4 regions of the Arthrobacter sp. SPT-J7 genome follow, and region 1 is predicted to be linked to each of the others. Evidence: riboswitches for the same ligand, from Rfam matches in the RefSeq annotation. Region 1 holds a riboswitch; each other region holds the start of a gene.
The links. A riboswitch is a leader RNA that binds a small molecule or an ion and turns the genes downstream of it on or off. The one in region 1 is predicted to bind thiamine pyrophosphate.

Region 1 (4,816 bases):
TAGTGGGTCACCCCGGTATCGAAGCCGTGCCGCCGGAAGCCGTTGCCGTACAGGCGGTTGGGCTGGGACGAAGTCATCTCGTAGAGTGCCAGGTGACCTGTGATGGCGCCGCGAAGCCGGCGGTTGAGCCCGAAGAGGGACATCATGTTCACCGCCGCGAGGGAGATGGCAGGTACCGCGTCGACGTACGCGCCGTATGCGTCGTCCAAACCCAACCCCCGCATGGTGCGGGCAAAGAGTGCGCTGTGCATGCGTTCCGGGCGTCCTCCGCCGTACTCGTCGGCCTGGATCTCCACCAGCGCTGCCTTCGGCCGTCCGCTGAGCCGGGGAATGGCCCACGTGTGGGGGTCCGCCTCCTTCAGCTGGTAGACGGATTTGTGGATGAGGAACTCCTTGAGCTGGTCGAGGCCCGCCTTCTTGGCCACGTAGCGGGACACGCTGGGTCCGGTGTCGGAACCGGCCAGACCGAACAGGACGTCAGCCACGGCGTCACTGGTCATCTCCGCTGCGGGCGGCACGTCCAGCTCCCCGGCCACTGATTGGGCAGCGGCCCGCAGTGCTTCCTCGAACGGCCTTTCGAGCAGGCGACGGACCTGGATGAGGCCCGGCTCCCACTCCCACTCGTCGTTGACGCCTTCAAGGCCGGAGTAGTGGAGCTCATAAAGGCAGAAAAGGGCCAGCTGGACGTCGTCGTCGCCGATGATGTCTGTGGTTGTGCCCAGCTCTGCCGTGACCAGGCGGCGCAGCTCTTCGGCGCCCGGGCTGCCGTCGCCGGTGTCGGCGGTACCTGCCAGCGCATTGAACACGGCGCTGCTGATGGGGCCTCGGGGTTCCGGAATTTTCATGATGCTCCTTTAGGTGGCAGCCGTGCTGCCGGTGCTGGGGCGTCGACGGTGACGGTGACGGGTTTCGGTTGGGCCGGGGCTCAAATCACGCCCTGCGGCGGCTTCTTTGGGGTGGTTCGCGGAGATAGCAGGATAGCCAGGATGATCATGCCCAGGCCCAGGGCCAAGTGCAACCAGTTGTCGGCGCCGTTGACAGGGACAAAGTTGGCAGGGGTTTGATCGCCCACCAGGAGACCGTACAGCCAGAGGACCAGGTAGACAACGCCCCCGTAGATGAGAAAGCTCCTTGCCTGCTGGTGGGTCCGGGCCAGCAGCAGCCCCGCTGCCCCGAAGGCCGCATGTACGGCGTTGTGCAGGATGGACACCTGGAAAATTCCCAACAGCATGGCTCCGGAGCCATGCCCGGCCATGCCGAGTGCTTCGTAATCAGTGGTGATCCCGGGGATGAACCCCAGCACAGTCACCAGGAGGAAAAGGGCGCCCGTTGCCAGCGCGGCCTTCTGCAGGCCGGTCCTCGCTCCGGTGGCCCGGGTGCTGACTGTCATGTCCTGTCTCCTCAAAAGCCGGGAGACAACATAGTAAGCATGGTTACTAATAAAAGCTAAGTACGCTTCTCATCTTCCGGACGGTCAGCTAGTGCGGCAGCCCCGGCTGGCGATGCTGGTGACTATCCGTCCGGGGTACTCCACACATAGGGGTTGGCCTGGTGCCCGCCGCGTCGGCCGTGCTGGTACCCCTGCTGCCAGGCCTTCCCGACGGCGGACACAAGCTCCGCCAGCAGGGGATAGTAGGGGTGGTCCGGACCGATGTAGATCATTTCTTCGACGGCCTTGTCCACCGCCGCCCGCACCTGGTTTTCAGCTGCAGGACCGATCATGGCGTCCTCCTGGTTGGAACTCCGGCCGCTGGCCTCGAATGTACTCCGGGCCTGTGGCGGAGTCCATAGCCCGCTGGTTAAGGCAGTCAGCCCATTCCGCTCGTCAGTCCGTTCGCATGGACCCAAGGATCTCCCGCAGGGCCTGTACCACCAGGTCGTGGTCCTGCACCTGGGGAAGCCCGGAAACAGTCACTGTTGCGACTGCACCCACTCCTGCGACATACACAGGGAAGGAGCCGCCGTGGGCAGCATACCGGCTCTGATCGAACCAGGCGTGGTCCTCGATCCGTCCGCCCTTGAGCCGCGCGCGCAGCCCCACCAGGAGGGATGGCACCTCATACCTGGCGGCAGTGCGCTGCTTGGCGCGGATCCAGTGCCCGTTGTCCGGCGTGGCGCCGGTCAGCGCCACATGGAACAGGACCTGCTCGCCCTTGGTGATGTCGATCGCGATGGGAAACTGCCCCTCCTTGCCCAGCTCCACGAGCAGCAGCCCCAGGTTCAGTGCATCGTCCAAGGAGAAACCGGGGAACTGAAGTTCCCTGATTTCGCCTTCAATCCGGGCGATGAGCGATTGCAGGGATCCTTCCTGCTGGATGGCATCGGAATCCGGGTCAAACTCAGTCACATGCGGGAGATTGGCAGCCATGGCCCACAATCTACCCCTCTTCCGGTGTAAACTGGACCCCGCCCACAAGGGCGATTGTTTACCGACAGAATCATTCAACGACAGGGGAGCGCCGCCGTCGGGCATTACTGGCCATGCCAGGGACCGCAGGTGGGCGCTGAGAGTGCGGATAGCCGCAGACCCTCGAACCTGATCCGGTTAGTACCGGCGCAAGGGAGTCGAGTTCTCGAAGTGTGCGGCGACGGCGGCAATGCCGGTTGCTGTATCCACTTTCCCCTCCTGTTCCTCAGGAGGATCGCATGGCAACGACAGCAATCAAGAAGACCACCAGCAAGTCCTGGCGTGTCGTGGACATCGTGGTGGCAGCCCTCATCGCCATCGCCGGCGGGGTCATTTTCTGGGCCTGGTCCCAAGGCGCAGCCGCAGTCTCGGCACCCATGAACGCCGTTTATCCGCCGCTCACCGGCTTGATTGCCGGCGGCTGGATGATCCCCGCGGTGCTGGGTATGCTCATCATCCGCAAGCCGGGCGCCGCACTGTTCTGCGAGACCGTGGCCGCTACCGGCGAACTGCTCATGGGCTCGCAGTACGGCGCCTCGGTGCTGTTCTCCGGGTTTGTCCAGGGCCTCGGCGCGGAGATCATCTTCGCGATCTTCGTGTACCGGAAGTTCAACCTCCCCGTATCACTGCTTGCCGGTGCCGCTGCAGGTCTTTTCTGCGGCCTGAACGATTCCTTTGCGCCCTGGGGCTGGAACATCGCCTACTCCGGCGGGGACAAGCTGGCTTACATCATCTTCACTGCCATTTCCGGCGCCGTGATCGCCGGAGCCCTGTCCTGGATCGCCACCCGCGGCCTGGCAAGGACCGGCGTCCTGAGCTCCTTTGCGTCACGCAAGGCAGCATCGGAGCCCGTCTTTTCCTGATGACCGCTCCTTCCCTCCACGGCGCTGCGGTGGTGGCGCGGCCGGCTGCCGTCACTGCCAGAGGCTGGGGCTGGCGGCATGCCGGGCGGTCCAAACCTGCCGTCCGTGCCCTAGACCTGGACATCCAACCCGGCGAACGCGTGCTCCTGCTGGGTCCGTCCGGCGCCGGCAAGTCCACGCTCCTTCACGCGCTGGCTGGGGTGCTGGGGGATGAACATGACGACGACGGCAAGGCGGGCGATTCGGATGAGTCCGGTTCGCTGCTGATCGACGGCGCCTCCCCCCGGGAGCAGCGCGGCCGGGCCGGGTTGATGCAGCAGGACCCGGAGACCCAGGTTGTTCTCTCGCGCGTAGGTGACGATGTCGCCTTCGGTGCCGAGAACCTTGCCGTGCCCCGCGGTGACATCTGGGCCCGTGTGCACGAGGCATTGGACGACGTCGGGCTTTCCCACCTGCCGCTGGACCATCCGACGTCGGCACTGTCCGGCGGGCAGAAGCAGCGCCTTGCGTTGGCTGGCATTCTTGCCATGCGGCCGGGGCTGATTCTTCTCGATGAGCCAACGGCCAACCTGGACCCTGCCGGGGTAGTGGAGGTGCGCGACGCCGTGGGCCGCTGCCTCGACAAAACCGGGGCAACGTTGGTGGTGGTGGAACACCGCGTGGCCGTGTGGAAGGACCTGGTTGACCGGATTGTGGTGCTGCAACCCGGCTCTTCAACCGATTCCGCTGTGCTGCTGGACGGCACGCCGGGCCAGGTCCTCAGCGAAGCCCGGAGCATGCTGATCGAGGCCGGGGTCTGGGTGCCCGGCTACGTCCCTCCGACGCGTCCCCGTGTTGCCGGTTCGGCTCCCGGGACTGGCGGCCTGCTGCTTGCCGCCGAGGAGTTGGCGGTGTCGCGTGAACGTGTGCGCCGCAAGGGCTTCCGGAAGGTGCCGCCGGTGCCGGTGCAGCAAGACATTTCCGCGCAGGTAAGGGCCGGGCAGGCGCTGGCCGTCACCGGGCCGAACGGAGCAGGAAAATCGACATTTGCGCTGACGATGGCCGGGCTGTTGGAACCGGTTGACGGCAAGGTCTCCGCCACCCTGGCCCTCAGCCGGGGAGCTGGGATTGACCCTTACCAGTGGAAGGCCGAGCAGCTGATCGAGCGGGTGGGTACGGTGTTCCAGGAGCCTGAGCACCAGTTCGTCACGGGGAAAGTACTGGACGAACTGCTGTTTGGCCCGCGGCATCTCGGCCACGGAGAGGAACGGGTGGATGAACTGCTGGAACGGCTCCGGCTGACCGGACTCGTGGACGCCAACCCGTATACGCTTTCGGGCGGCGAGAAACGGCGGCTCTCCGTAGCCACGGTCCTGGCCGCGCATCCCCAGGTCGTGGTCCTGGACGAGCCAACTTTCGGGCAGGACGCCAATACGTGGGCTGAGCTGGCATCCTTCCTGTCGGAGCTCCTGGATGCGGGTACGGCGGTAGTGTCCGTGACCCATGATGCTGAGTTCACGGCGGCGCTGGGCGTAACGGAACTGCGGCTGGCTGCTGCGGCGGTGGT
Region 2 (4,816 bases), on a different contig from region 1:
CCGAGCCGCAGACACCAGTACAGCTAAAGAAACTACAGTTACGTAAGCTGAGCTTATGCAGCCGTTCCAACTCGATCATCTGGCGACCTTCGCCGTCGTCATCGAGGAAGGCAGCTTTGATGCCGCCTCTCGCGTACTGCACGTGACTCCCTCCGCCGTTTCGCAGCGGATCAAGGCCATGGAGCAGACGGCCGGGCAGGTCCTGCTGCAACGCACTACGCCGGTGCAGCCGACCGCTGCCGGCGATGTGGTCCTCCGGCTGGCGCGGCAGGTGCGGGTCCTGCAGGCCGATGCCCAGCGCGAACTCGGCGGCAGCATGACCGGGCTGGCCCTGCCGCTGGTGGTCAACGCGGATTCGCTCGCCACCTGGTTCCTGGGGGCGCTGGCCCGGATGCCGCGCGATCGTGGCGTGTTCTTTGAGGTGCACCGTGAAGACGAGCAGCATTCGACCTCGCTGCTGCGGTCGGGTCGTGTCACCGCGGCGGTGACTGCCACGCCGGAACCAGTCCAGGGCTGTTCCGTGGAAGCCCTCGGCTCGCTCCGGTACCGGGCGGTGGCCAGCAGCGACTATCTGGCGCACTGGCGGCCCAACGGGACGCCGGACGACGACCTGGCCTGGCTGGGTGAGGCGCCGGTGCTGGACTTCGACCGCAAGGACGACCTGCAGGAGCGCTTCTACCGGACGGTGACCGGCGCCGGCCTGTCCGCGCCCCGCCACTACATGCCGGCGTCCGGGGAGTTTGCGGCCGCCGTCCGGCTGGGTATCGGCTGGGCCCTGCTGCCGGAACAGCAGTGCCTGGCGGACCTCCGCCGCGGCACGTTGCATGAGCTGGCCCCGGACCTGCCGGTGGACGTGCCGCTCTACTGGCAGCGCTGGAAAATCAGCTCACCGATCCTTGATGAACTCTCCGCCTGCGTGCGGCAAACCGCGGAGGAACAACTGCGCCAGCCGTAGCAGCACCGCCACGCAGGAGCGCTCCGTGCGGTGCTTCCGCCCGTCACCAAGGCCCGAACATCCGTGCCCGACGCCTAAGGTGGAGGGAAGAATCTGACGAAGGGGCATGATGCAAGACCGCATTCGCAATGCCCGCATGCTCGAGCGCGTAATGTCCGCCGAGCAGGCGGCCGAACTGATCAAACCCGGCATGACGGTGGCCATGAGCGGCTTCACCGGGGCCGGCTACCCGAAGGCCGTGCCGCAGGCGCTGGCGGCGCGGATGGAATCCGCCCACGCAGCGGGTGAGCAGTTTAAGATCCGCGTTCTGACCGGGGCATCGACCGCCCCTGAGCTCGACGGCGCGCTGGCCAAGGTGGACGGGATGGAGTTGCGCTTGCCCTATCAGTCCGACCCAGCACTGCGCGAGCGCATCAACGCCGGGGAATTGGACTACATCGACATCCACCTCAGCCACGTCGCCCAGCACACCTGGTTCGGGTTCTTCGGCGACGTAGACCTCGCCGTCGTCGAAGTGGTCGGCATGCTGGAAGACGGCCGGCTGATCCCGTCGTCCTCGGTGGGCAACAACAAGACCTGGTTGGAGCAGGCGGACAAGGTCATTGTGGAGGTCAACAGCGCGCAGCCCGCCGAACTGGAGGGCATGCACGACGTCTACTACGGCACCGCACTGCCGCCGAACCGGAAACCAATCCAGCTGCTGCATCCGGATGACCGGATCGGCGACCCATATCTGCAGGTGGACCCGGACAAGATCGTGGCGATCGTGCACACGGACGCCCCTGACCGCAACTCCCCGTTCAACCCGCCGGACGAGACCTCGCAGCAAATCGCCGGCCACCTACTGGACTTTTTGGACCAGGAGGTCCAGCGCGGCCGCCTGACGGACAAGCTGCTGCCGCTGCAGTCCGGCGTCGGCAATATCCCCAATGCGGTGCTGGAAGGCTTGGCCGCCGGCGGCTACCGCGGCCTGACCGCGTACACCGAGGTCATCCAGGACGGCATGCTGAAGCTGATCAAGGACGGCGTGCTGCGGATGGCGTCGGCCACGTCCTTCTCGCTCAGCCAGGCCGGGGTGGAGGAGTTCAACGCCCACGTCGATTACTACCGCGAGCGCATCATCCTGCGCACCCAGGAGATCTCCAACCACCCGGAGCTGATCCGCCGGCTGGGCTGCATTGCGCTCAACGGCATGATCGAGGCGGACATCTACGGCAACATCAACTCCACCCACATTGCCGGCACCAAGGTGATGAACGGCATCGGCGGCTCCGGCGACTTCGCCCGGAACGGCTACCTGTCCGTGTTCATGTCGCCGAGCACGGCCAAGGGCGGAAAAATCTCCAGCATCGTGCCGATGGCCAGTCACGTGGACCACACCGAGCACGACACCATGATTGTGGTGACCGAACAGGGCCTAGCCGACCTGCGCGGTCTGGCCCCGAAGCAGCGCGCGCGCAAGATTATCGACACCTGCGTGCATCCGGACTACCGGCCGATGCTGCAGGACTACTTCGACCGCGCCTGCAGGGACAGCTTTGCCAAGCACACCCCGCACCTGCTCGGCGAGGCCTTGTCCTGGCACCAGCGCTTCGTGGAGACGGGAAGCATGCGCCCCTAACTCCCGCCGCCCGGCCCGGCAGCAGCCGGGCCTGGCCGCGGCCGTCTACCGGAGTGTGACGTCGTCGTACTGGCGTCCTTTCGCCACCTGGCGAACCTGCCGGTAGGCTGCTGGCTTGTACACGGGAGTCCGGTGAGCCGGGCTGAGAGGAAACTTCTCAAGTTTCGACCGTTGAACCTGATCTGGATCATGCCAGCGCAGGGAGCAACCCTCACACCCGTGCCCTGTCCACACCACAGAAGGGCGCGACCATGCGAGCACCTGACGCTGCCGCCACGGCAGCAAACCATCCCTCCCCCGGCAACACCGGAACCTCCTTCACCGCCACGCCGCGCGAATTCGGCGTCGGGGCCAGACTGACCTTGGCGGTGATGGCCGATGACTACGTCGACGTCATCCTGGCGGCGCTGCGGCAGGCCGACGCCACCGGGCTCGAGGTCCAGACCGGGAAAGTCAGCACCTACGTCTCCGGCGCCGAACAGGACGTGCTGCGCTATCTGAGCCAGGTGATTGCCGCGGCCGGCCGCAGCGGAGCGCACGTGGCGGCCGCGGTCCAGCTGTCCCGGGGCTGCCCGGGCGGCGTCAGCTGCGAGATCCCCGAGGGCGGCGCGGCGCTGTACTCGGAGATCCCGCAACTGGAACCGACCGGCATCCAGGCGGCGGCAGACTGGGCGATCTACCCGCTCGCCGACGGCGGAACCGGCAGCGCTGCAGCGGATCACATGCGCGACATCTACGCCGCCATCGACTACGCCAAGTCCACCGGCGTGATCGTGACCGAAGACCACTACGTCACCCGGCTGGACGGAGACGTCGCCCAGGTCCTGCAGACCATCGCCGCGGGATGGGTCCTGATCGGGCGCACCGTCCAGCACGTCGTCACGCATGCGACCTTGTCCATCAACAGCCCCAGCGCGTCCTGACGCTGGCCGGAAGGAATCTACATGTCAACCTCATCTAGCCCTGCCCGCACACGGTCTTCCTGGAGCCTCAAGGACCTGGTCCTGCTGGTGGTCCTCGGCGTCGTCTTCGGTTTCCTCTACTGGGTCTTTGTGCAGGCCTGGACTGCCCTGTCGATCCTGATGGGACCGGCCGGCGACCTCTCGCAGCACTTCCTTGCCGGCAGCTGGCTGTTGGTCGCGCCGATCGCCATTGCTATCGTCCAGCGTCCGTTTGCCGGCGTCATCGCCGAGGTGCTGGCCTCGGTGATCGAGGTCGTCTTCCTGGGCTCGGCGGTGGGCCCGATGCTGTTCATCGCGGCGGCCATCCAAGGCATCGGCAGCGAAATCCCGTTCGCGGCCACCCGCTACCGTTCGTACGGCTGGGCCACATATGCCTTGTCCGGCCTGCTCGGTGCCGGCCTGGTCTTCTTCTATTCGGCCTTCCGCTCCGGCTGGTACGGCCAGGACCTGTTTTTCACCCGCCTGGTCATCCACCTGATTTCCGGCGTGGTGCTCGGCGGCCTGTTGGCCAAGCTGATTGTCGACGCCCTCGCGAAGACGGGCGTGGTGGACAACTTCGCGATCGGGTGCGCGCGTCTGGGCAAGGCCAATGCCCGCTGAACCTGCCCTGCTGCTCGACGACGTCTCCGTTGAGTTTCCCCGGCGGGAGTCCGCGGTGCTGCGCGGCGTCGGGCTGCGGCTGGAGCCCGACGAGCACCTGATCGTGTTCGGGGCCTCGGGGTCCGGAAAGTCCACGCTGCTGCAGGCGATCACCGGGGTGGTTCCGCACACGGTGCTGTCCACGCTCACGGGCCGCGTGTCGGTGAGCGGGACGGCCACCACCGATGCGTCGGTCGTCGAACTCTCGCGCGATGTCGGCGTCCTCGCCCAAGACCCCTCCTCCGGCGTCTGCCTGCCGGACGTGGAACAGGAACTGGCTCTTCCGCTGGAGAACCGCGCCGTGCCTCCGGGGCAGATATCGGCACGCATCGACCGCGCCCTCGCGGCGGTCGATGCGGCCGGTCTGCGGCAACGACAGACGGGCCGGCTTTCCGGCGGAGAGAGCCAGCGCGTGGCGCTGGCAGCCAGCCTGATCGCCGAACCGGCGATCCTGCTGCTCGATGAGCCGACCTCCATGCTCGACCCGGCCGGCCTCGCTGCCGTGCGGCAGGCGATCGACGCTGCCACAGCAGCCTACTGCCCGGCCGTCGTGCTGGTCGAGCACAGGCTCGACGACTACGCCGGACGCGCAGGAATTGCCGGGCTGCCCGGCCGGGCGATCGTGCTCGGTGACGAGGG
Region 3 (4,816 bases), on a different contig from region 1:
CGCGCCTCCATGGCAACCGCCAGCCGGGTGGCCCGCCGGATGGCCTGCACAATCAGCCCGAACGCCTGGCCCAGGAACGCACCGGCCTTGGCCAAGGGCCGGTTCTCCGCCCCGACCCCCCGAGCACGGCGGGCCAGACCCAGGGTGCGCCATTCCTCCACCAACAGCCCGACCAACCGCATGGCGGCCAGCGCTCCCAACACGAACCGGTGCGGCAGCTTGAGCTTCTGCGCCAGCGCGTCGGCCAGATCGGTCGGGTCGGTGGTCAACAGCAGGAAAATGCCCGGCAGGGCGACGGCGAGCGAGCGCAGGCCAATGGCGACTCCGCCGGCCACCGAGTCCTCGGTGAACACCACCGGCCCGAGCTGGAACAGCACCGCTCCGGTCTTCTCCGCCAACAATGCCGTGGCCCAGGCCCCGGTCGCCGCCGCCGCCAGCAAGGGCCAGCCGCGCTTGAACAGCAGCCACGGGTTCACCCCCAGCACCGGCATCAGCAGCAGCTCGGCCGCCAGCACGACCGACGCGCTGACCCAGTCCACGCTGAGCATGACCACCACGGTGATGACGGCGGCAGCAGCCAGCTTGGACACCGGGTTGGCTCGGCTGAACGGCGAGGCGGTCAGCCGCGGAGTCATCAAGTCCACGCTCATGCTGCCCTCCGAAGCGCCTGCACCGGCTGGACTGCGCCGCCGTCCACGCGCACAGCCGTGCCGCCAAGCGCCGCGGTGAAGTCGGCGTCGTGCGTCACCGACACCACGCTCTTGCCTTCGGCCACCAACTCGGCCAGCAGCGTGACCAGTTCAGCCCAGGTGTTGGCGTCCTGCCCGAAGGTCGGCTCGTCCAGCATCAGGATGTCCGGACTGGTGGCGAGCATGGTGGCCACCGAGAGCCGGCGCTTCTCGCCGCCGGAGAGGGTAAACGGGTTGGCCCGCAGCAGCCGGGTCAGGCGGAGCCGTTCGGCAATGCTGTCCACCAACTGCCGGACCTCCGGCTCGGGCAGCTTCGCCACCCGCCGCGGACCGAACTCCAGTTCGTCGGCCACGGTGCTGGTCAGGAATTGATGTTCCGGTTCTTGGAACACGCTGCCAATCCGGGCCACCAGCTGGGCGGACTTCCATTTCACCGGGGACTGCGCCGCGCCACGGTGCAGCGCCGGGGTCGCGAACAGCCCTCCCCCGGCGGGCGCCAGCAGGCCGCCCAGCGTGAGGGCCAGCGTCGACTTGCCGGCGCCGTTCGGTCCGGTGATGCTCAGCGCGTGTCCGCTGAGCAGGTCCAAGTCCACGCCCCGCAGCACCGGCCCGGTCTTCCGGCTCCGGGCCGCGTCCAATCCCACCGCCTGCAGCAACGGCCCGCCGGCAACCGGGGCCGCGGGCAGCTGGAGCCGCGGCGTATGTCCGGGAACCCAAACACCGGCCGCCACCAGCCGGGCGCGGGTGGCGCTTTCGGCCAGCACCTTGTCCGGCGGGCCGTCTGCCAGCACGCCGCCTCCGGCCGCCAGCACGATCACCCGGTCCACCACGTCCGCCCAGACGGCCACGCGGTGTTCCACCACCACCAAGGTGGCACCGGTCCGGTCCAGCACCCGGGCCACGGCGTCGCGCACTTCGTGCACGCCCTCCGGGTCCAGGTTCGCGGTCGGCTCGTCCAGCAGCAGCAGCCCCGGCCGCATGGCCAGGACCGATGCCAGCGCCAGCCGCTGTTTCTGCCCGCCCGACAGGGCCGCGGTGGGATGGTTTAGCGGCACCTCCAGTCCGACGTCGGCCAGCGCTTCGCGGACCCGGTCCCAGATCTGTCCGCGCGGGACGGAGAGGTTTTCCGCCCCGAAGGCCACCTCGTCGCCCACCCGCGCCAGCACCAGCTGGCTTTCCGGGTCCTGCAGCACCAGCCCGGCCCTGCCGCGGGCTTCCGAGGGACGCAGCCCGGCCACGGTGAGCCGCCCGACTTCCTCGCCTTCCCCGTCGTCGCCGAGCACGCCCGCCATCGCGTGCAGCAGCGTGGACTTCCCGGCGCCGGAGGCACCCAGTAACAGCACCCGTTCACCGGCTGCAATGCTGAAGCTGGCCCCGCTGACCGCCGGATCCTTGCGGCCGGCATGCCGCCAGCCCCATCCCTCGGCGAGGACCGGCACCGGGCCGGACACCGCCGTCGTACTCTGCAGTTTCATGGAACGGCTCAGACGTCTGCCGCGCGGCCCGCCGCGAAGGAGGACAGCACGCCCGTCCTGGCCAGGCCCTTGACCGCCAGCCACGGCAGCAACCCGGCAATCACCACGCCGGACACTGCGGCGAAGCCCACGTAGGCCAACTGCCACTCGGGCGCCCAGAGCATGTTGTAGAGGATGTTCTCGCTGATCGACAGCGCCAGGCCGGCGCCGAGACCGGCCAGCATCGCCACCAGCAGGTTGAATTTCCGGTAGAGGAAGAGCAGGAAGACGACTTCGGCGCCCAGGCCCTGGATCAGGCCGGAAACCAGCACGCTCATGCCGAAGCTGGTGCCCAGCAGGCCGGAGACGATGGCGGCCAGCACCTCGCAGTAGATTGCGGCGCCGGGCTTGCGGATGATCAGCCCGCCCAGCACCCCGGCCATGAGCCATCCGCCGGTGTAGAGGCCGGCGGAGGGCGGGAACGCCACGGTGAGGCTCTCGATCAGCGGCCAAGCCGCGGACCAGGCCCAGAAGATGACGCCGACGGCCACGGCAATCACCGAGGCGACGACGATGTCCACCACTCGCCAGCGATATCGCGGCGTGCGCGAGGGACTGGGCGTGGTGGGTGCATTCGAAACGGTACTCACTTTAATCCTCCTGGGTGCAGGAGGGGAGGGCGGCCCACGCGGCGCGCCCCGAGAACTCGACTCCCTTCGCCGGTACTAACCGGAGCAGGTTCGAGGGTCTGCGGTCTCTCCGCACTCTCAGCGTCCCTCCCGTGTCCGGCGTGTGCCGGTCGGTCGGACGCTCCCCTGTCGTTATAGGTGCTGTCTAGCAGCAGCACCCAGTCTACACTCGGCCGGTCCGGCGGCCCATTCGGCCACCATCCGCGGGAAAACGCGGGAAAATGCACGACGGCGGCGGGACGCGTGGGTGCCGGGCAGTAGGCTGGGAACGGCAGAGCTGATGACACGGGGACGCTGTGCCCCGGAAAGGAGCAGGCATGACCGTTGTACTAAGGCTCTTAGGCACCCTGGTGAGTGTAGGTGCGGGCTTGGCAGCCACCAAGGTGCTGGGCTACGTGTGGAAGAAGGTCACCGGCCGCGACGCGCCTCAGGCCGACGATGACTTGGAAAACAGCCTGCGGTCTGCCGTGATTTTCGCGGTAGTCTCGGGCACGGTTGGCCGGGTAATCCAGGTACTGCTCAAGCGGGCCACCGCCAAGGCAGTCCGGCACTACGAAAAGACCCCGGAACTCGTCTAGAGCGCGTAAGGAACACGCCGGCGGGGACGGGGCTGCAGCCTCGTCCCCGTCGGCTCTCCTGGTCCTTGGGCGGCGCTGGACTTTGTGCGGAACCAGACCCTGTGGGGCACTAGGACTTGTGCGGTCCGGCGGAGTCGTGGTCTTTCCGGACTCGACCAGCCGCCGTCGCCGCACTTCGCCTGTCACCGACCCCGGGGTCCGTGCCGAGTGCAGCAGCGCCGTCCGCAGCGTCTGCGGGCTCGGCCGCAGCAGCGTCCGCCTCGGCCGCGTCGGCCTCGCCGGCGTCCACCGCTGCGGCGTCGAGCTCCGCTTCCGGCTCTTCTTCGGCTGCCGCTTCCACCACCGCGTCGAGGTCGTCCACGCTGAGGATTTCCCTCCGCAAGTGTTTGGTGCGGTATCCGGCGCGGCCCACCATGTGTGCCGAGACCGGCACGGTGAGCAGCTGGAACAGCCATGCGATGAGCAACACGGGCACCGCCGCCCAGCTGCCCAGCTGGAGTCCTAAACCTGTCAGCAGCAGCAGCAAGCCGAACACCTGCGGTTTCGTGGCGGCGTGCATCCGCGACAGCAGGTCCGGGAACCGCAGCAGGCCGATGCCCGCGGCCAAGGACATCACCGAGCCGGTGATCAAGCAGGCGGCGGTGGCAATGTCGAGGATCAGGTCAGTGTTCACGGGGCCGCCCATCGGTGACGAATCGGGCCACGGCCACGGAACCGATGAAGCCGACCAGGCAGATCACCACGACCAGCGTCAGATTATTCATGTGGCCGCCGACGGCCATGTCCGCAATCAGTCCGGCGCAGACTACCGCCAGCAGCACGTCTATGGCCAGCAACCGGTCCAGCAGCGACGGCCCGCGGACCAGTCGGACCAGCGCCAGCACAGCGGACAGGGCCAGAATGACCATGACGACGATTTGGGCAAGCGACATGATTTCCACGTTTACGCTGCTCCTCTTCTGCCGGCACCTTCAGCTTTGACCAGTTCCAGTTCTTCCTTGGTCCCCATCATCCGGATCAGGCCGGCCTCGATGTTCCGCACCTCGGCCTGAAAGTCTTCGGCGGCTTCCTTGGTGGCCACGTCGATCACGTGCAGGTAGAGGGTGGAGGTGGACCGGTCTACGTCCACCACGAAGCTGCCCGGGATCAACGAGATGGCATGTCCAGTGGCCGTCACCAGCAGGTCCGAGTGGCTTCGCAAGCGCACCGCCACCACCGCGTTGCGCAGTTTCGGGCCGGTGGTCAGGGCAAGCCAGAGTACTTCGAAGCTCGCCACCGCCACTTTCCACACGAAGGTCGCGGCGAAGATCACCGCTGCCAGTGGATTGAAGCGCCCGCTGAGTTCGACCGGCGGCAGGTAGAAAAGGTTCACGATGAGCAGAGCGATCAGCAAACCGAAGATCAGA
Region 4 (4,816 bases), on a different contig from region 1:
ATCGGCGCCCCGAGCGGCATGACTGCGGTGGCCCCGAGGTTCTCAAGCCGCAGCGCGAGGACGGGATCATCGTTGGTGTAGGCAAAAACCTTGAAGCCCTTGTTGACGAGTTGTTCCGTGGCGTCCACCAGTTCGACGGCGTCCGGCAGCAACGTCTGCTCGTCAGCGATGACCTCCAGCTTCACCCAGTCGGTTTCCAGTGCCTCCCGGGCCAGTTCGGCCGTCAGCACGGCGTCCCGGGCGGTGAAGCAGCCTGCGGTGTTGGGCAGCACCCGGATGCCGTGGTTTACGAGCAACTGGAAGAGCGAGCCCGTCTCAGCGGTGGAGTACCGCCGCATGGCCACCGTGGTCAATCCGGTGCCGGAGGCCAGGAGGGCAGCCCCAAGGCCGTCAAGGCTGGGCGCTCCGCCAGTGCCCATGATGAGCCGGGATGTCAGCGTGACACCGTCAATGACCAGCGGATCGTCATAGCCCGCCACACGTGGAGTGGTGTTGGTTTCGGTCATGGTCTCAACCTCCCTGGACTGCCGTGACGAGTTCGACCTCGTCGCCGTCCGCGAGCGCGGTGGTAAACCACTGGCTGCGCGGTACAACCCCGGAATTGTGGGCCACGGCCACACCAAGCTTTTGGCCGTCCGTTGCCTGGCCGTTTTCGGCCAGGGGGCGGCCGGTGACCTGGCTGACGAGCACGGTGATGGAGGCACCCTCAGGCACAAAGTGCCGGGTTCCGTTCAAGGTGATGTTCATGCGGTTTCCTTTGTGGGCGATGTGTGGCTGAAGTGGTTGGATGCTGAACCGGTGGTTAGGCGGGCGCCCGCCTTGGTGGAAAAGCGGCCCGGGCTGAAGGCCGCCCATCGGGGGTCCTCGCGGCCGTCCAGAAGGTCCCGGCAGACGGCGGCTGCGGCCGGTGTCAGCAGGACGCCATGACGGAAAAACCCCGTGGCGATGATCAAGCCGGAAACGTACCCGTGCTCCCCGTTGGCCGCTGCCTCCGGGGCGGGAACCCGTCCCAGCAGGGGCGCGTTGTCGGGCGTTCCGGGACGGGCGCGGGCGGTGCATTCCAGCAGTTCGAGTTCGGCGACGGCGGGAACCAGTACCTGCGCGTCGCGGAGGAGCTGGTACACACCCCCGGCGGAAACGGCGTCCGCCCCGGACAGCGCATCCTCACGCTGGGTTGCCCCGATCACCACCGTGCCGTCCCTGCGGGGAACAATGTAGACCGGAACGCCATGCACCAGTCCACGCACGGTGGACGTCACCAGGGGCTGCAGATGCCGGGGCACTGCGAGGCGCAGGATGTCCCCGTAGACAGGCCGCAACGGCAGGAGCAGCTCATCGGGCAATCCTGCAAGAGCTGCTGCGTGCAGCCCGTTCGCCACCACCGTTTCGGCCGCCAGCACGGTTCCCCCGTCCGCCAGGCGCACGCCGGCAACAGCTCCGTCCTGCCACAGCAGTCCGGCTGCCTTGCCCGGTACCGCATACCCGCCGACGGCGCCGGGTGCTGCACTGCCCCACCCTGCGGCTGCAAACCTGTTCCCGCCGCCGTCATTCGTACCATGGCCAGCCAAGGCGGCCTGCAGGCAGTCAACCAACAGCCTTGGATCCACCTGGTGGTCGGCCGGCGTGTCCAGGGCGCAGGCGATCCCCGGGCTGAGCAGGGGTTCCCGTTCTCGCGCACCCCGGACGGTAAGCGGCTCTACGGAAAGGCCACTGGCCTGCTGGACGGCGCGCAGGTCCATCAGGGCGCGGCGGTCGGCGGCGTCGGCACCCACGGCGAGGGTCGGCGTCGTGATGTATCCCGGATCTGCTCCCGACGCTGCGGTAAGGCCGGCCGCAAAAGCCGGCCAGCGGGCCGAGGCATCCAGCATGAATTCCAGGAGATCCTCCTCCTGGTAGTGCAGCTCGCTCACCGGGGCAAGCATGCCGGCGGCGGCCCAGCTGGCCCCCGAACCCGGCGCGTCGTCGATCACCACCACGGAACGGCCGGAGCGCTTCGCCTCCCACGCGATGCCGTGGCCGATCACTCCGCCGCCGATCACCGCCAGATCAGCATGGATGGTGTTGTCCGCGTCAACGGTCAAGTGCTCTGATGGTGCACCCATGTGTCTCCTTCCCTACGCCGGTATTAGCCGGATCAGGTCAAGCGGTCGGCTCTGACGCCCTCTCAGCCCGGCGCTTTGTGACAGCTGCCGCGGGCTCCCGCAGTACGAGGCCAGTGTAGAGGAACTAGGCTTTCCCCCATGAATGTGTCCCAAACCCCTGCCGCCGGCACCGATGTCCTCAGCAGCGCCAAGATCAGCAACGGCGTCAACGCCGCCCGCCTCTACCTCTGCACCGACGCCCGCAGGGGCCGCGGTGACTTCGACCAGTTCGTGGACACAGCCTTCGCCGGCGGCGTGGACATCATCCAGCTGCGGGACAAGGCCATTGAGGCAGCAGAGGAGCTGGAACTCCTGGCAGTGCTCAAGGAAGCGGCAGAGCGGCACGGCCGGCTCTGGGCTGTCAACGACCGGGCCGACATCGCGGTGCTGTCCGGGGCACCCGTCTTCCACATCGGCCAAAAGGACCTCCCTTTGGACGCTGCACGCACCCTGCTCAATGGCAACGCCGCCATTGGCCTGTCCAGCCACACCCCGGACCAGGTGGACGCGGCCCTCGGTGCGGCCGCCGGCCCCGCCGGTCTGGACTACTTCTGCGTGGGTCCGGTGTGGGCAACCCCCACCAAACCGGGGCGGGCAGCTGTGGGACTGGAGCTGGTGAAGTATGCCGCCAAAGCTGCGCGGCTGGCGGAGCAGGAAGGACAGGACGACGGCGGTGTTCCCTGGTTCGCGATCGGCGGCATTGACCACGGCAATGTGGAGCAGGTGGTGGACGCAGGCGCACGCAGGATTGTGGTGGTCCGGGCGATCACGGAGGCCAGCGACCCCGCAGCCGCCGCCGCTGCACTGCTCGCCGTCCTGGATGCCCCCAAATCCTGATACCGCCGGCCCCTCATGTCCCCGGCCAGGGAGACTGCGGCCACTGAAGCGGGACGCTGCCAAACGCCGCTCCGGGCCCGGATGCCTGCATAAAGGCGCTGATTCCGGCTAGGCTGATTTTCGTGTCACACCATCGGCTGGCCCCCAACGTCCACGAGCACAACAACGCGCTTGAGGAAGCGCTGAGTGCCCTGAGGACGGAGCTGGAGCTGCCGGGCGCCTACCCTGAGGACGCAGTGGCTGATGCGAAGGCGGCAGTTGAATGCCTGGAGTTCCCTGCTTACGACCTCACCGGCGTCGAATTCATCACAATTGATCCGGCCTCGTCCACCGACCTGGACCAGGCACTGTTCATCGAAGCCGACGGCGACGGCTACCACGTGCTGTACGCCATCGCCGATGTGCCGGCATTTGTGACCCCCGGCGGCCCCCTGGACGCGGAAACACGCCGCCGTGGCCAGACGTTCTACGCCCCCGACGGTCGGATCCCGCTGCATCCTGAAGTGATCAGCGAAGAGGCGGGCAGCCTCCTCCCCGGCCAGGACTGTTCTGCGTTCGTCTGGGATTTCCGCCTGGACAGTTCAGCCGAGGTGACGTCCGTGGCCGTGAAGCGGGCCCGGATGCGCAGCCGCGCGAAGCTCAGTTATAAAGGGGTGCAGGCGGAGCTTGACGCCGGCACCGCCTCGCCGGTGCTGCAGCTCCTTAAGGAAGTAGGGCTCAAGCGCGTGGACCTGGAACGGGCCCGCGGCGGCGCCAGCCTGAATATGCCGGAACAGGAGATTGTCCAGCTTCCCGACGGCGGCTACCGCATTGCTGCCGCTCCCCAGCTTCCGGTGGAGGATTGGAACGCACAGATATCCCTCATGACAGGAATGGCAGCCGCCGGCCTCATGCTCGCGGGGAAGGTGGGCATCCTGCGCACCATGCCATCCCCGGACGAGCGCTCCTTGAATCATTTCCGGCTGCAGACAGAGGCCCTTGGCAAGCCCTGGGACGGGGAGGTCAGCTACGGCGAATACCTGCGCAGCCTCGACTCCACCGATCCCCGTCAGCTGGCCATCCTGCACTCAGCCGGCATGCTGTTCCGCGGCGCTGCCTACACAGCCTTTGACGGTTCCGTCCCGGAGGACGCAGTCCAGTCCGCCATTGGCGCCGCCTATGCCCATACCACTGCTCCGCTGCGCCGCCTCGTGGACCGCTTTGTCCTGGTGATCTGCGAGGCCTTGAGTAACGGCGGTGCCGTACCGGCCTGGGCACGGGAGGCACTTCAGTCCCTCCCCGAGATCATGGCCGGGTCCGACCAGCTGGCATCACGGATGGAGCGAATGGCCCTCGATACCGTGGAGGCTGCGCTGCTGGTTAACCACATCGGACAGGAATTCGATGCGATCGTGATTACCGGGTCGAAGCCGCAAAAGGAGAACGGGAAGAACGGCAACGGGAACGGGAAGAACGGCAACGGGAACGGCAGTTCGGGGGTCATCCAGATTGCAGACCCCGCTGTGACCGCCCGCTGCGCGGGGGAACTGGTGTCCGGAACCAAGGTCCGGGTCCGCCTGGTCTCCTCGGATATCGCGACGCGGGAAGTCCATTTCGAACTCGTAGAGTAGTGCCATAGAGGGCCGCCCGGCCGCGGAAGCCGGGATTTGGGCCGCCTGCGGCTAGACTGGAGAAGTAGAAATGGATGCCCGGTCGTTGATTTCCTTAATTTGAAACCAACAAGCCCGCCCCTACGCGATCTTGAGATACACCCGTTGGTCACCAGTGCCAGCATTTAGATAGCCCGCGATCGGCTTCCACTGGAATTGCTTGTGCGCCCAAGCGTGCTCCGGAACAGC

Region 2: linked by a shared signal. The riboswitch ahead of AC5RWX_RS00390 (YkoF family thiamine/hydroxymethylpyrimidine-binding protein) and the one ahead of AC5RWX_RS18690 (ECF transporter S component) in region 1 are both predicted to bind thiamine pyrophosphate.
Region 3: linked by a shared signal. The riboswitch ahead of AC5RWX_RS16200 (ECF transporter S component) and the one ahead of AC5RWX_RS18690 (ECF transporter S component) in region 1 are both predicted to bind thiamine pyrophosphate.
Region 4: linked by a shared signal. The riboswitch ahead of AC5RWX_RS24375 (FAD-dependent oxidoreductase) and the one ahead of AC5RWX_RS18690 (ECF transporter S component) in region 1 are both predicted to bind thiamine pyrophosphate.

The regions. Positions count from the first base shown of each region.
Region 1 covers NZ_JBNHFF010000021.1:5,070-9,885, reverse strand. Annotated here, with positions in the region: gene AC5RWX_RS18710 (iron-containing redox enzyme family protein) at 1-845, opposite strand, end outside; gene AC5RWX_RS18705 (DUF4383 domain-containing protein) at 926-1,390, opposite strand; gene AC5RWX_RS18700 (hypothetical protein) at 1,513-1,722, opposite strand; gene AC5RWX_RS18695 (heme-degrading domain-containing protein) at 1,826-2,368, opposite strand; TPP riboswitch at 2,441-2,581, shown strand; gene AC5RWX_RS18690 (ECF transporter S component) at 2,647-3,270, shown strand; gene AC5RWX_RS18685 (ABC transporter ATP-binding protein) at 3,270-4,816, shown strand, end outside.
Region 2 covers NZ_JBNHFF010000001.1:91,444-96,259, reverse strand. Annotated here, with positions in the region: gene AC5RWX_RS00400 (LysR family transcriptional regulator ArgP) at 56-955, shown strand; gene scpC (succinyl-CoA:acetate CoA-transferase ScpC) at 1,065-2,576, shown strand; TPP riboswitch at 2,688-2,797, shown strand; gene AC5RWX_RS00390 (YkoF family thiamine/hydroxymethylpyrimidine-binding protein) at 2,828-3,499, shown strand; gene AC5RWX_RS00385 (ECF transporter S component) at 3,521-4,138, shown strand; gene AC5RWX_RS00380 (ABC transporter ATP-binding protein) at 4,128-4,816, shown strand, end outside.
Region 3 covers NZ_JBNHFF010000011.1:83,260-88,075, forward strand. Annotated here, with positions in the region: gene AC5RWX_RS16190 (energy-coupling factor transporter transmembrane component T family protein) at 1-650, opposite strand, end outside; gene AC5RWX_RS16195 (ABC transporter ATP-binding protein) at 647-2,164, opposite strand; gene AC5RWX_RS16200 (ECF transporter S component) at 2,173-2,793, opposite strand; TPP riboswitch at 2,838-2,970, opposite strand; gene AC5RWX_RS16205 (DUF4235 domain-containing protein) at 3,150-3,410, shown strand; partial or broken gene mnhG (monovalent cation/H(+) antiporter subunit G) at 3,727-4,095, opposite strand; gene AC5RWX_RS16215 (MrpF/PhaF family protein) at 4,073-4,342, opposite strand; gene AC5RWX_RS16220 (Na+/H+ antiporter subunit E) at 4,354-4,816, opposite strand, start outside.
Region 4 covers NZ_JBNHFF010000089.1:2,516-7,331, reverse strand. Annotated here, with positions in the region: gene AC5RWX_RS24385 (thiazole synthase) at 1-506, opposite strand, end outside; gene thiS (sulfur carrier protein ThiS) at 511-747, opposite strand; gene AC5RWX_RS24375 (FAD-dependent oxidoreductase) at 744-2,102, opposite strand; TPP riboswitch at 2,095-2,213, opposite strand; gene thiE (thiamine phosphate synthase) at 2,241-2,978, shown strand; gene AC5RWX_RS24365 (RNB domain-containing ribonuclease) at 3,101-4,588, shown strand.